4 regions of the Rhizobium sp. WYCCWR 11146 genome follow, and region 3 is predicted to be linked to each of the others. Evidence: riboswitches for the same ligand, from Rfam matches in the RefSeq annotation. Region 3 holds a riboswitch; each other region holds the start of a gene.

Region 1 (3,475 bases), on a different contig from region 3:
GTCCAGGCGCGGTCGAAATAGTGATCGATGCGGCTGCCGACGGCCTGGAGCTGCAGGCGCATAGGCTTGCCTGACACATCGACGAAACCCTTGAGGCGCAGCACGTCATGGGCGGCAATGATGCTCTTCAGCGCTTCGACGAAGCCGACGGGATCGGCAATCGGTCCGAGCTCGACGACGAAGCTGTCGAATTCGTCATGGTCGTGCGGCGCGCCGTCCTCGTGCTCCAGCTCGTGATGCGACTTGCGATTGGCGACATCGTCCTCTGTGCCGATGCCGAGACCGAGCAGGATACCGGCCGACACTTCGCCGTTCTTCGCTTCGATCATCACGGGCTTGCGCACCGTGCGGGAGGCGACCTCGTCGCGCACCCTGATAAGGCCGGCAGCGTCGATCAGGTCTGTCTTGTTGAGCACGATGAGGTCGGCGCAGGTAAGCTGGTCCTCGAACAGCTCCTCGATCGGGCTTTCGTGATCGAGCGACTCGTCCTCGGCGCGGCGCGCATCGACAGCATCATGGTCATCGGCAAAACGCCCGGCGGCGACGGCGGCGCTATCGACCACCGTGATGACGCCGTCGACAGTCACCTGCGTGCGGATATCAGGCCAGTTGAAGGCGGCGACCAGCGGCTGCGGCAAAGCAAGGCCCGAAGTCTCGATGACGATATGGTCGGGCCTCTGCTCGCGCTCGAGCAGCTTCGTCATCGTCGGAATGAAGTCGTCCGCAACGGTGCAGCAGATGCAGCCATTGGTCAGCTCGATGATATCGTCCTCGGTGCAATTCTCCGCACCGCAGCCCTTCAGCACGTCGCCGTCGACGCCGAGATCGCCGAATTCGTTGATGATCAACGCAATCTTCTTGCCGCCGGCATTGGTGAGCAGGTTGCGGATCATCGTCGTCTTGCCGGCGCCGAGGAAGCCGGTGATGACGGTTGCGGGAATCTTCTGCTGGTTCATAGACTTAACCCTTCATTTTCAGCGGCAGGCCTGCCGCGATGAAATAAACTTCGGCGGCCTTCGCCGCGATCGATTGGTGCAGCCGGCCGGCATGATCGCGAAAATCCCGCGCCATGCGATTGTCGGGCACGATACCGAGACCGACCTCGTTGGAAACGAAAACGAGCCGCGCCTTCGCGGCGGGCAGGAAATCGGCAAGGGCTGCAAATTCCGCCGCCATATTCCGCTCCTCCATCATCAGATTGGTGACCCAGAGCGTCAGGCAATCGACCAGCACGATGCCCCCTTCGCCGTCTATGGCGGCGAGTTTACCGACCAGATCGAGCGGCTCTTCATGCGTTGTCCAGGACGGACCCCGGTCGGCCTTGTGTTGGGTGATGCGCGCCTGCATCTCCTCGTCCCAGGCACGCCCGGTCGCGACATAGTGACGGTCGAGGCCGGTCGCTGTGACGAGGGATTCGGCGAAACGGGATTTGCCGGAGCGTGCGCCGCCGAGGATGAAGGTGGCGGTCATACTCAAACGCCCCTCGGGGAGAGTGCGTAGTCGTGGCTTGCTCCGAATGCACCTTTCTCGGCTACTGAGGGTGTGACGCCCCCCTCTGTCCTGCCGGACATCTCCCCCACAAAGGGGGAGATTGAATCGCCGAGAGCTTTTCTCCAAACAATTGATGTAGGACGACGGTCGTGCTGCTTGCCGATCTCCCTCCTTGTGGGGGAGATGTCCGGCAGGACAGAGGGGGGTACCCAGCATTCGACATAAGCGGCCGAAAACACTCCTCTTGCAGCGCTGCTTGGAGGCGTGGCGTGCGCCGCACCAAGCCGCGCCGAATTCAATCGTTCAGCCAAGACAACCTCCGTGCTGGCAACGGGCATAATACCCAGGTGTGGGCTTCTCGCCCGGCACGCATGGCAGGTCTCCTGGCTCGCGGTTATCGGCCGCGATCGGGGCAGACCGGAAACCGGTCGCCCTGATCGTGCCAGCGGATCATCCTCGCCTTCCCGGCTGCATTAGTGAAAAGGTGGACGATTCGTAGACTTGAGAGGCGTCCGACCCCGGTTGATCACCATGCATATCCAGTGGCTTTTCCGGCATGTCGCCCATCCCGCCCGCCTGCATTATTGCAAGCCGCCGGCCGGAAGGGCCTGATGCCGGATGGAAGACCCTGACCGCTCTACAGTCGCGGGGTCGGCTGTGATGAAGGCGCCCGGCTTGGGTCCGCCCCTTCACATTCCCTTTTCATCCGGAAGGGCGCAACACCGATCCGGAACCATCCGTTATGTCAGGATGGTCAGTCGACCATCCGTTATCGGGATGGTTAGGCAAGCGCAGGGATGAAGTCAACCGGCCTTGGCGGCCACCCGATCGCTGGTTCCGAGATGCGGCTACTCAAACACGACTTACCCCATCTAAAATATCGTCATTTATCAGAGACTTACTTCATCGAAATTTGTTCCAACCGCCGGCTTTTCGCCGCAATTGCATCGCAAGCGGACTGCGCGACCATCTCCGCCCCTTGACCGGGCCTCTCCCCGCCTAGTTGTCTAGCCATGCTTATGAAATTGGATCGGCGCCGTTTCCGCGCGCTGCGTGTTTTCTTCGATCCGGGACGCCTGCGGGCGCTGGCCCGCCGTAGCGAGGTCGGCCTGTCGCTGGCAGGCGCCGTCGTCGGCGTCATCTCAGGTCTCGCCGTCACCGGCATGAGCTACGTCTCCAACGAGCTGCATCAGCTGGTCTTCGGCATCGCCGACAGCGAACGGTTGAGCTCGTCCGAGATCGAGAACAAGCTGCTGCTGCTCACCGCCCCGGTTATCGGCGGCGCTCTGCTCGGCCTGTTGCTTCTAGTGCTGGCGAAACGCCGCAAGAAACCGATGGTCGACCCGATCGAGGCCAATGCGCTGCATGGCGGCCGCCTGTCCTTGACCGACAGCATCATCGTTGCCGTGCAGAACCTGATCTCCAACGGTTTCGGCGCCTCGGTCGGACTGGAGGCCGGCTATACCCAGCTTGCCGCCGGGCTCGCGTCGAAATTCGGCCTGAAGCTGCAGCTTCGCCGCTCGGACCTGCGCACCCTTGTTGGCTGCGGCGCGGCGGGCGCCATCGCCGCCGCCTTCAACGCGCCGCTGACCGGCGCTTTCTATGCTTTCGAGCTGATCATCGGCACCTATACGATCGTCTCGCTGACTCCCGTCGTCGTCTCCGCCCTTGTCTCCACCCTGATCGCAAGGCTGCTTGCGGGTAGCGATTTCACCATCGATATCGGCAGCTTCGGCTCGGTCGTGCCGGCCGATTATATCCCAGCACTTCTGCTCGGCGCTTTCTGCGCCGGTGTGGGCATCCTGATCATGCAGGGCGTCGCCTTTGTCGAGGAGCTGGCGCGCAAGAGTTCGATCGCCCCACCCTTCCGCCCGGCGCTTGGCGGCATCATCGTCGGGCTGCTGGCGATGATCTCGCCTCAGGTGCTCTCGGCCGGCCACGGCGCGCTGCATCTCAACCTTTCCCATGAGGTGGCGATCCCGAC
Region 2 (3,475 bases), on a different contig from region 3:
ATGCTGGAACACACGCGTGTAGCTTTCGCCGGCGCCGAACCTTGCGAATCGGAGGAGGAGTGCTTCCTTCGCGCCAAGCAGATCTGTCTCGATCAGCTGTTTTCCGCCACGGCCTCTTCGGGCTCGGCGTGCCGGCGCTTGCGGCCGCGCGCCGTCAGTTCCGCGCCGGCATCATGCGGCAGGCGCAGGAAGGTGATGCAGGCCAGTGCCGAAATCGCCGAGACGCTGAAGAAGGCGATATGGAAATCAGAGACCAGCAGCCTGCCGTCGTGAAAGCTGCTCGAAATTTCGAGAATGCCGCCGGCGATCGCCACACCCATCGCCATGGAGATACGCTGGGCAACGGCATTGATCGCGGTTGCCTGGCTGCTGTCGGCGTCATCGACATCGCCAAAGGCCATGGCGTTGACGCCCGAGAAAGCCATGGAGCGGAACAGGCCGCCGATCAGCAGGCAGGCCATGATCAGGAACAGCGGCGTTTCGGCGGTGAAAAGGCCGTTGATGCCGAGGAAGATCGCCGCCAGCAAAGTGGTGATTGATATGACGGTGCGGAAGCCGAAGGCATTGAAGGTGCGCGAGGCGGCGAATTTCGAGCCCATGGAGCCGAGCGCGCTGACGAAGGTGACCGAGCCCGATTGCAGCGGCGTCAGGCCGAAGCCGAGCTGCAGCATCAATGGCATCAGGAACGGCAGGGCGCCGAGCCCCATGCGGAAATTCGAAGCGCCGAGGATCGCCGCCCGGAACATCGGGTAACGGAACATCTTCGGATCGAGAAGCGGATAGGGCACGCGGCGGGCATGCAGGAGGTAGAGGAGGCCGGCAAGAATGCCGATCGCAACCGTGACGTAACCGTAGATGACGGGCACGGCCGGCAGGCTGATGACCGACACGCCGAAGACGAAGCCGGAGAAGCCGATGCCGCAAAGGAAGAATCCGGGGAAGTCCATCGGCCGCGGACTGCGTGGCTCCACCGCCGGCAGGAAACGGGTGACGAGGATGATGCCGAGCACGCCGATCGGGACGTTGATCCAGAAGATCCAATGCCAGGTGAGATAGGTGGTGAGGAAACCGCCGATCGGCGGCCCCATGATCGGGCCAATCAAAGCGGGAATGGTAAGCCAGGCCATGGCATCGACGAGTTCGTGGCGGGGCGTTCCCCGGACCAGCAGCAGGCGGCTGACCGGCGTCATCATCGAGCCGCCGGCGCCCTGGATCAGGCGCGAGACGACGAAGGCCGTGATCGAGTTGGAAAAGGCGCAGGCGATCGAGCCGATCATGAAAACAAAGATCGCCATGCGGAAGATGTTGCGCGCACCGAACCGATCGGACATCCAGCCGCTGATCGGGATGAAGATCGCCAGCGCCACGAGATAGCTGGTGACGGCGAGCTTCAGCGCGATCGGCGAGGTGCCGATATCGGCGGCGATTGCCGGCAGGCTGGTGGCGATCACGGTCGAATCCATCTGTTCCATGAACAGGGCGACCGCAAGGATCATGGGTGTGAGGCGGGGCACGGGCAACCGGGATGCTGCGATGGACAGTCACAGTCCATACGCCTTCGGTGGTGATAAGGCCATAGAAACTGTCGGTGAAGGGGCTTGCCTAGCCGCTTCAAACCGACGCGGGTGGGTGACGAAACGGGATCGTACGTCTTGTTTCCTTTTGTCCTCCCAAGGGTTTGAGGTAGGAACTGAGGCTGCGGCTTGCGCTCTCTTCTCCCCAGCGGGGAGAAGGTGGCCCGAAGGGTCGGATGAGGGGGCTGCACGGCTCCCCTTCATCATTGCCCTTCGCTTACGCTCAGCGCATTCGCGGCTTTGCCGCTCACCCCCCCTCAACCGCCTGCCGGCACCTCTCCCCGCTGGGGAGAAGAGATTCGTGGCACCGCAGCGCTCCCTTTTGCCGGCGGAAGAGAGGGACAGGCGGCACCGCGCGGCCTCCGGCTTGACTGCGACATCGGCCCAGCTTGCCGCTGCCGCGCTTTCCTGAAATAGATGCGCCGTCAGGTGCCCGCCGATAAGGCGGGAGAATCGGGAATCCGGTGCAAGACCGGAACGTGCCCAACGCTGTAAGGCCGACGCTTGCCGCTTCATCATGCCACTGGCCTTTTGCCGGGAAGGCTGCGGCAGACGGATGACGCCGAGTCAGAAGACCGGCCTGGCAAGATAGACCGATCCGCGCGGACAGCGGGGCGGTCGCGTTGTTGGGGATTTGACGATGCGACCCTTTGATGAGGATGCCCTTTCGGCGGCGTCCGGTTTTTCCTTGGCCGAACGCGAGGCCGTCTATCACGCGATCATGACGCGGCGCGACGTTCGCAGCCAGTTCCTGCCCGATCCCTTGCCTGATGATGTTGTGCAGCGGCTGCTGACGGCCGCTCACCACGCACCATCCGTCGGCTTCATGCAGCCGTGGAATTTCATTCTGGTGAAAAGTGCCGCTGTCCGGACGCGCATCCAGGACGCGTTTGCGAGGGCCAACGAGGAGGCGGCGCTGATGTTCGAAGGCGAGCGGCGGCAGGCCTACCGATCGCTCAAGCTCGAAGGCATCGTCGAGGCGCCGCTCGGCATATGCGTGACCTGCGATCCTACCCGCAGCGGCAGCGTGGTGCTGGGGCGCACCCACAATCCGAAGATGGATTCATACTCGACCGTCTGCGCCATCCAGAATCTCTGGCTTGCGGCACGGGCGGAAGGGGTCGGCATCGGCTGGGTCAGCATTTTTCGTGAAGGCGACCTGAAAACCATTCTCGGCATACCCGAGCATATCGAAGTGGTCGCCTGGCTCTGTGCCGGTTTCGTCGACCGGCTCTATGAGGAGCCGGAACTCTCCGTCAAAGGCTGGCGGCAGCGGCTACCGCTCGAGGAACTCGTCTTTCATGATGGATGGGGACTGAACACCTAGAGCGCATCGCGTTCTTTCGATGCCAATATCGCCGACGCCGTGCGAGGCCGAGATATCTTTATTCCTGACCTTCATATCGATACGCTGAAGGCGAATCCCGGAATTGGATATTCGGCTATCGGCGGCTCAATCGGAGGATAACGGCCCAATGAACATGATCGACTTGAAGGAGCGCATCATCGTGATCACAGGCGGTGCGCGCGGCATCGGCTACGCTATCGCAGAGCGCGTCATCCAGTCTGGTGGCAAGGTGGCCATCTGGGACCTGAACGAAAACATGGCCAAGGACAGCGCTTCCGCTCTCGGATCTGGCACGGTCGCTTTCGGCGTCAACGTCGCAGATCCCGTATCAGTGAAAAACGCGGCGGCGACGACCGAGGAGATTTTTGGCCGTATCGACGGCCTCGTTAATTCCGCCGGGATTACCGGTCCGGTAAAGCCCACGATCGAATACGATGTCAGTGAGTGGACAGACGTCGTCGATGTCTGCCTCACGGGAACCTTCAATTGTTGCCGGCACGTCGTTCCGGTCATGTTAAAGCGCGACTATGGGCGGATTGTGAACATCTCCTCG
Region 3 (3,475 bases):
TGTTGACGGGCGACAACAAGCGGACGGCAGCAGCCGTTGCCGGCATGCTCGGCATCGACTGGCGCGGCGAGATGATGCCGGAGGACAAGCAGCGGGTCGTCGGCGAATTGAAGCGCCAGGGTTTCATCGTCGCCAAGGTCGGCGACGGCATCAACGATGCTCCGGCGCTGGCCGCTGCCGATATCGGCATCGCCATGGGTGGCGGCACCGATGTGGCACTGGAGACGGCGGATGCCGCCGTGCTGCACGGACGCGTCGGCGACGTGGCGCGAATGATCGAACTTTCCAAACGCACGATGCGCAACATCCTGCAGAATATCACCATCGCACTCGGGCTGAAGGCGGTGTTTCTGGTGACGACGATCGCCGGCATTACCGGGCTCTGGCCAGCGATCCTCGCCGATACCGGCGCCACCGTGCTGGTGACGATCAATGCGCTGCGGCTGCTTCGAATAAAGATATGAACATTCCTGACGTCATCCCTCCGGCGCTCGTCACCGGTGGGATCTCTCGTCAACGATTCGGGCCCGATCTCGAATCGAAAATCGCGGGACCGGCCATAGATAGGCTCTCCTCATCGGGACTTTCTCCACAGCCTGCTTTCTTTAAGCTTTGGTTAGCCATGTTTTTCACAGGAACGTAGCGATTTCAAACCTGTCGTAACGCAATGCACAAACCATCCGTTGACGCGAATTTGGATTGGCGTACTATATCTAGTGTTCGAGGTTCCGTCGATTCGTGAGGATCGACGGCTAAGACGGGAATTCGGTGCGCTTCGCCATCATGGCGCGGCAATGCCGGAGCTGCCCCCGCAACTGTAAGCGGCGAGCAACTGTCCGATTTCAGGTCACTGGAGCATGATGCTCCGGGAAGGCTGGGGCAGGGTGCTTTGACCCGTGAGCCAGGAGACCTGCCTCGAACGAAACGTCCACGGGCGGGGTGTCCGGAAGGTCGCGTTGCATGGCTGCGGAGAATCTCCGCATCGCGTTTCGCAGGCCCGAACCTCCGCCCCTGAAACCTTCGTATTGAGCCACTTCGGGGTGAAGTCATGTCAGTATCTCAGTTCAGGCCGCCACCCGCTCGAGGTAGAGGGCGGAGTACGCCCAGCGGCTAAACAGCCGCATAGCTCAAATCATCAGAGAATTTTTCGACGGATATCGACAGATTTCCGATCGATGTCCTGCGCCCAATCGCGTCGTCACGAGGAATATCATGACCATTACCGTCTACAGCAAGCCTGCCTGCGTTCAGTGCACTGCCACCTACCGCGCCCTCGACCGGTTGGGTGTTGATTATGACATCGTCGATATCTCGCAGGATGCCGAAGCGCTCGATCGCGTCCGCAGCCTCGGCTACATGCAGGCGCCTGTCGTCATCGCCGGCGAGCAGCATTGGGCCGGCTTCCGTCCCGACATGATCAGCGCACTTTCCTGAGGAAAGGCGATGGGTCTGATCGTCTATTATTCCAGCCGATCCGAGAACACCCATCGGTTCGTCGCCAAGCTCGGACTGCGCGCGGCGCGCATTCCGCCAAGTGGCGCAGACGCGTTCCATATCCGCGAACCCTTCGTGCTGATCGTGCCGACCTATAGCGGCGACGGCGGCAAGGGCGCCGTTCCCAAGCAGGTGATCCGTTTCCTCAACGATGCGGAAAACCGAGGACACCTCCGCGGCGTGATCGCCGCGGGCAACAGCAATTTCGGCGAGACATACGGGCTCGCCGGCGACGTGGTCTCGCAGAAATGCCGGGTGCCGTACCTCTACAGGTTCGAGCTGCTGGGCACGGAAGACGACGTAGCCAACGTCAAACACGGAATGGAACGGTTTTGGACACGGGAACACCTCTGACGCGGGATGCGGGCGCAAAACCGCATAACACTTTTGCTCATCCCGCCGGCGAACGCCCTTTGAAAGCGGCGGAAACGCTCGACTATCATGCGCTGAACGCGATGCTGAACCTCTATGACGATGAGGGGCGGATCCAGCTCGACAAGGATCGAATGGCTGCCAAGCAATATTTCCTGCAGCATGTGAACCAGAACACGGTGTTCTTCCACAATCTGAGGGAAAAGCTCGATTACCTCGTGACCGAGGGCTATTACGAGCAGGAGGTTCTCGACCAGTATTCCTTCAATTTCGTGCGGGATCTGTTCGACCAGGCCTATGCCAAGAAATTCCGTTTCCCGACCTTCCTCGGCGCCTTCAAATACTACACCAGCTATACGCTGAAGACTTTCGACGGAAAGCGCTATCTCGAGCGCTACGAAGACCGCATCTGCATGGTGGCTCTGGCCTTGGCACGCGGCGACGAGGCCCTTGCCCGCGACATGGTCGAGGAGATCATTTCTGGCCGCTTCCAGCCGGCGACGCCGACCTTCCTCAATGCCGGCAAGAAGCAGCGCGGCGAACTGGTTTCCTGCTTCCTGCTCCGCGTCGAGGACAATATGGAATCGATCGGCCGGTCGATCAATTCGGCGCTGCAATTGTCGAAGCGCGGCGGCGGCGTGGCGCTGTCGCTGACGAATATCCGCGAGGCGGGCGCGCCGATCAAGCATATTGAGAACCAGTCCTCGGGCATCATCCCTGTCATGAAGTTGCTCGAAGACAGTTTCTCCTATGCCAACCAGCTCGGCGCGCGGCAGGGAGCAGGGGCCGTCTATCTCAACGCCCATCACCCCGATGTCATGCGCTTCCTCGACACCAAGCGCGAAAATGCCGACGAGAAGATCCGCATCAAGACGCTGTCGCTCGGCGTCGTCGTTCCCGATATCACCTTCGAGCTCGCCAAGAACAACGAGGATATGTATCTGTTCTCGCCCTATGACGTGGAGCGCGTCTATGGCGTGCCCTTCACCGAGATTTCGGTGACCGAAAAGTACCGCGAGATGGCGGATGATGCCCGCATCTCCAAGAAGAAGATCAAGGCGCGCGAATTCTTCCAGGTGCTTGCCGAAATCCAGTTCGAGAGCGGCTACCCCTACATCATGTTCGAGGACACGGTGAACCGGGCGAACCCGATCGCCGGGCGTATTTCGATGAGCAATCTATGCTCGGAAATCCTGCAGGTGAGCGAGGCGAGCGAATATAATGACGACCTTTCCTACAAACATCTCGGCAAGGATATTTCCTGCAATCTCGGCTCGCTGAATATCGCGGCGGCAATGGATTCGGCCGATTTCGGCAGGACGATCGAGACCTCGATCCGGGCGCTGACGGCCGTTTCCGACATGAGTCACATTTCCTCGGTTCCCTCGATCGAGAAGGGCAATGACGAGAGCCATGCAATCGGCCTCGGCCAGATGAACCTGCACGGTTACCTCGCCCGCGAACGCATCTTCTACGGCTCCGAGGAAGGCGTCGATTTCACCAATATCTATTTTTATACGGTGACCTATCACGCAATCCGCGCCTCGAACCTATTGGCGGTCGAACGCGGCACGAGCTTCAAGGGCTTCGAGAATTCGAAATATGCCTC
Region 4 (3,475 bases), on a different contig from region 3:
GAGCGGCGTCAAAAGGTTGCCTTCACTGAAAAATACTACAACAGCCCGTCGGTGTTCATCGCCCGGAAGGATTCGTCAATCAGCGATGTCAGCCCCGCCGCCCTCAGCGACAAAATTCTTGGGGTGACATCGTCGACGGCGCAGGAATCCTATGCCAACCATCTCTATCCAGAAATGAAAAGGACGGTTTTTCGGTCTTCGCCGGAATTGTACAAGGGCCTGGCAGATGGGAGCGTCGACATTATCCTCGAGGATAAACTCGCCATCTACGACTGGATTGCCAACACCAAGGCAGGGGGCTGCTGCGAGTTCAAAGGGCCGGATCTGATCGACGTCACATATTTCGGTGAAGGTGCCGGGATCGCGCTGCGCCTGGATGACAAGGAGCGTCTGACGCGCCTGAACGAAGCGTTGAAGAGCATCAAGGCGGACGGGACCTATGACATGATCAACGCAAAATATTTCCCGTTCAGCATCCAGTAGTTCGCCGGCCAACTTTCGAGAATGCGGGATGGTCGGGTTTTCCGCCCGACCATCCCTACCAAGTCCTTCGGTCGTATCGCTATGCGGCTTTCGCGACCTCTCCGTGCGGATCGAGGACATATTTCGTCGCCGCTCCCTGGTCGAAGCTCTCATATCCATTGGCGGCATCGTCGAGCGGGATGACCTTGGCGTTGACGATATCGGCAATTGGCAGTCGGTCGTGGAGGATCGCCTGCATGAGTTGACGATTGTATTTGATCACCGGAGTCTGGCCGGTGTGGAAGGACTGTGCCTTGGCCCATCCGAGGCCGAAGCGGAGCGAAAGATTGCCGTGTTTGGCGGCGTTGTCGACGGCGCCCGGATCCTCGGTGACATAGAGGCCGGGAATGCCGATCGAACCCGCGGCTCGGGTAATCTCCATCATCTGATTGAGCACGATCGCCGGCTGTTCCCCGCCCGAGTGGCCGCGTGCCTCGAAGCCGACCGCATCAATGGCGCTGTCCACCTCGTTGGTGCCGACGACCTGCGCGATCATGTCGCCAAGACGGTCGCTCTTCGACAGGTCGATCGGTTCGAAACCGACCTTTGCCGCATGCGCCAGACGGTCCTTGTTGAAATCACCGATCATCACGACAGCAGCGCCGAGAATGCGAGCCGAAGCCGCAGCGGCAAGGCCGACCGGGCCGGCGCCGGCGACATAGACGGTCGAGCCGACCCCAACGCCTGCACGCACCGCGCCATGGAAGCCGGTGGGCAGAATGTCGGAGAGCATAGTGAGATCGCGGATCTTCGCCATTGCCTTGTCCCGATCGGGGATTTTCAACAGGTTGAAATCTGCATAGGGGATAGTGACGTAGCGCGCCTGTCCGCCGATCCAGCCGCCCATGTCGACATAACCGTAAGCACCGCCGGCGCGGGCCGGGTTGACCGTCAGGCAGACACCGGTATCCTGAGACTTGCAGCAGCGGCAACGGCCGCAGGCGACATTGAAAGGCACCGAGACGATATCGCCGATGTCGAGCATCTCGACGTCGATGCCTTTCTCGATGATCTCGCCAGTGATTTCATGACCGAGGACCAGGCCCGGCATCGCCGTCGTGCGGCCGCGGACCATGTGTTGATCGGAGCCGCAGATATTGGTCGATATCACCTTCAGGATGACGCCGTGTTCGATGCGGCGGCCGTCGGGCGCTTCCAGCTTCGGATCGTCGATGTCGCGCACTTCGACCTTGCCAGGACGGAGATAGACGACGCCTCTATTTTTGCTCATGGATTCCTCCCACTTGTTTGAATGCCTCGATCTGCAACCGATGCAGTCGATGGCAACCTTCCCTCCGGCCTGCCTCCTCTGCAGCCCGGTGTCCACAACACGAGGATACCGCCGCATCGGGCGATATTCGGATTTTCAAAACGGCAGATTGGGTGGAGAAGAGGATGAACGCCACGGTTTTCGCCTGTGGTTCCGCTCGTGACCGTCTGTCCGCAATCCGTCGATTTGCTGTGCAAGAGCTGGTTTCCGGCTCCAGAATCTCCTTTCGATCCATCACGATATCTTTCCGGATGTCTATCCGGCGATTTCCTTGAGGATTTCAGTTCTTCTACCGCTGCGGGGCAGCGCCGGCGTCAGGCCGGCGTCCCAATGGTCCATTTCGCCAGTTTGCGAGATAGCGCCTTGAACACCACTAACAAACCATGCCTGACGGACAACAGCGATCAAGAAAACGACATGGGCGCAACTCAAAGACGACAGTCGGCAAAGTCGCAATAGCGCTGCGCAGCGGAAATAATTGATCCCGCGAATACGGCGGTTTTCCGGATCGTCCCGGAAGATTTGATCGCCGCCTAAAGGCTTTAGGCGCGATGCGGTCGCCGGCTGCGGCTGACGTCGATGGCCGTGTGCCAGAGCACGGCGCCGAGGATGATCGCGCCGCCGAAAAAGGTAGCGACGGGCGGTTGCTCGGCAAACAACAGCCAGACCCAGAACGGCGTGAGTACGATTTCCATCGTGCCGATCAGCGCGGCTTCAGCCGGCGGCATCCGCTTCGCCCCGGCAAGGAAGAGCACCAGCGCCAGGGAGAAATTGGTCGCGCCGAAGGCGGCAAGAACGATCCAATTGTGCAGGTCGAGCGAGCCGACCGAACCGAACGGGGCAAAGATGGCCAGCGTCAGGAAGGCGCTGACGACGGTCGGCGGCAGGCTCGGCACGCCGGGATTGATGCGCGGAATGATGATGACCAGCGCGAAGGACGCCGTCATGCCGAGCGCCAGCAGATCGCCCACGCCGGTCCCTCCGCCGATCGACGAGGCGACGATGACGGCCACGCCGAGGAGCGAGATGCCGCCGGCAATCAGCGTCCGCCTGGAGACCCTCTCCCTAAGGATGACCCAGCCGAGCATGGCCGCGATGAAGGGCGCGGTCGCATAGATCATCGTCACATTGGCGACGGTGGTCATATAGAGCGCCCCGATGAAGCATACCTGACTGAAAGTCTGGCATGCGATCATCGCAAGACCGGACGGATGGAAGACGGATCGCCATTGCTGCCGTGAAATGCCCCCTTCGAGGAAAAGGCAGGGGATCAGCAGGAACAGGCCACCGAACAACGATCGCCAGGCGATCGCCGTCCACACATCGGTCGTCAGGAGTCGCGAATAGACGCCGCTCGCGCTCCAGGCAAGTGTCGCGGCAACGATGAGAAGCACACCCTTCTCGTGCTCGCTGCCTGCGAGGCGTCTGGCCGGATTTTCAATTGTCACGCAGATATTCTCAAAGAAGGAAGTCGAACGCGGCTCATTTGTGCGTCAAGAATTGACATCAGACAAACGAATAGTAGAGATAGCTGTCATCGATTTTTTAAATGGCTGTCTCATGCACGAACCGATTGAGAGCGACCTGCTCAGAACTTTCCTGGTCGTTGCCGAGACGTCGAATTTCTCCGCAGCCGCCCAGCGCATCGGGCGGACGCAATCGGCCGTCAGCAGCCAGATCAAG

What was found. Region 3 has a riboswitch for cobalamin ahead of nrdH (glutaredoxin-like protein NrdH). Riboswitches for the same ligand answer to the same signal wherever they lie in the genome.
Region 1: it holds a riboswitch for cobalamin, as region 3 does, so the genes downstream of both, cobU (bifunctional adenosylcobinamide kinase/adenosylcobinamide-phosphate guanylyltransferase) here and nrdH (glutaredoxin-like protein NrdH) in region 3, are expected to answer to the same signal.
Region 2: it holds a riboswitch for cobalamin, as region 3 does, so the genes downstream of both, bluB (5,6-dimethylbenzimidazole synthase) here and nrdH (glutaredoxin-like protein NrdH) in region 3, are expected to answer to the same signal.
Region 4: it holds a riboswitch for cobalamin, as region 3 does, so the genes downstream of both, fdhA (formaldehyde dehydrogenase, glutathione-independent) here and nrdH (glutaredoxin-like protein NrdH) in region 3, are expected to answer to the same signal.

The regions. Positions count from the first base shown of each region.
Region 1 covers NZ_JACCEY010000024.1:410,058-413,532, reverse strand. Annotated here, with positions in the region: gene cobW (cobalamin biosynthesis protein CobW) at 1-956, opposite strand, end outside; gene cobU (bifunctional adenosylcobinamide kinase/adenosylcobinamide-phosphate guanylyltransferase) at 961-1,470, opposite strand; cobalamin riboswitch at 1,847-2,244, opposite strand; gene HX899_RS21785 (chloride channel protein) at 2,505-3,475, shown strand, end outside.
Region 2 covers NZ_JACCEY010000024.1:569,640-573,114, forward strand. Annotated here, with positions in the region: gene HX899_RS22570 (MFS transporter) at 93-1,496, opposite strand; cobalamin riboswitch at 1,985-2,173, shown strand; gene bluB (5,6-dimethylbenzimidazole synthase) at 2,215-2,901, shown strand; gene HX899_RS22580 (SDR family NAD(P)-dependent oxidoreductase) at 3,050-3,475, shown strand, end outside.
Region 3 covers NZ_JACCEY010000045.1:7,470-10,944, reverse strand. Annotated here, with positions in the region: gene HX899_RS34440 (heavy metal translocating P-type ATPase) at 1-464, shown strand, start outside; cobalamin riboswitch at 707-933, shown strand; gene nrdH (glutaredoxin-like protein NrdH) at 1,213-1,434, shown strand; gene nrdI (class Ib ribonucleoside-diphosphate reductase assembly flavoprotein NrdI) at 1,444-1,848, shown strand; gene nrdE (class 1b ribonucleoside-diphosphate reductase subunit alpha) at 1,827-3,475, shown strand, end outside.
Region 4 covers NZ_JACCEY010000007.1:259,394-262,868, forward strand. Annotated here, with positions in the region: gene HX899_RS04265 (transporter substrate-binding domain-containing protein) at 1-483, shown strand, start outside; gene fdhA (formaldehyde dehydrogenase, glutathione-independent) at 563-1,753, opposite strand; cobalamin riboswitch at 1,973-2,173, opposite strand; gene HX899_RS35545 (DMT family transporter) at 2,335-3,240, opposite strand; gene HX899_RS04280 (LysR substrate-binding domain-containing protein) at 3,353-3,475, shown strand, end outside.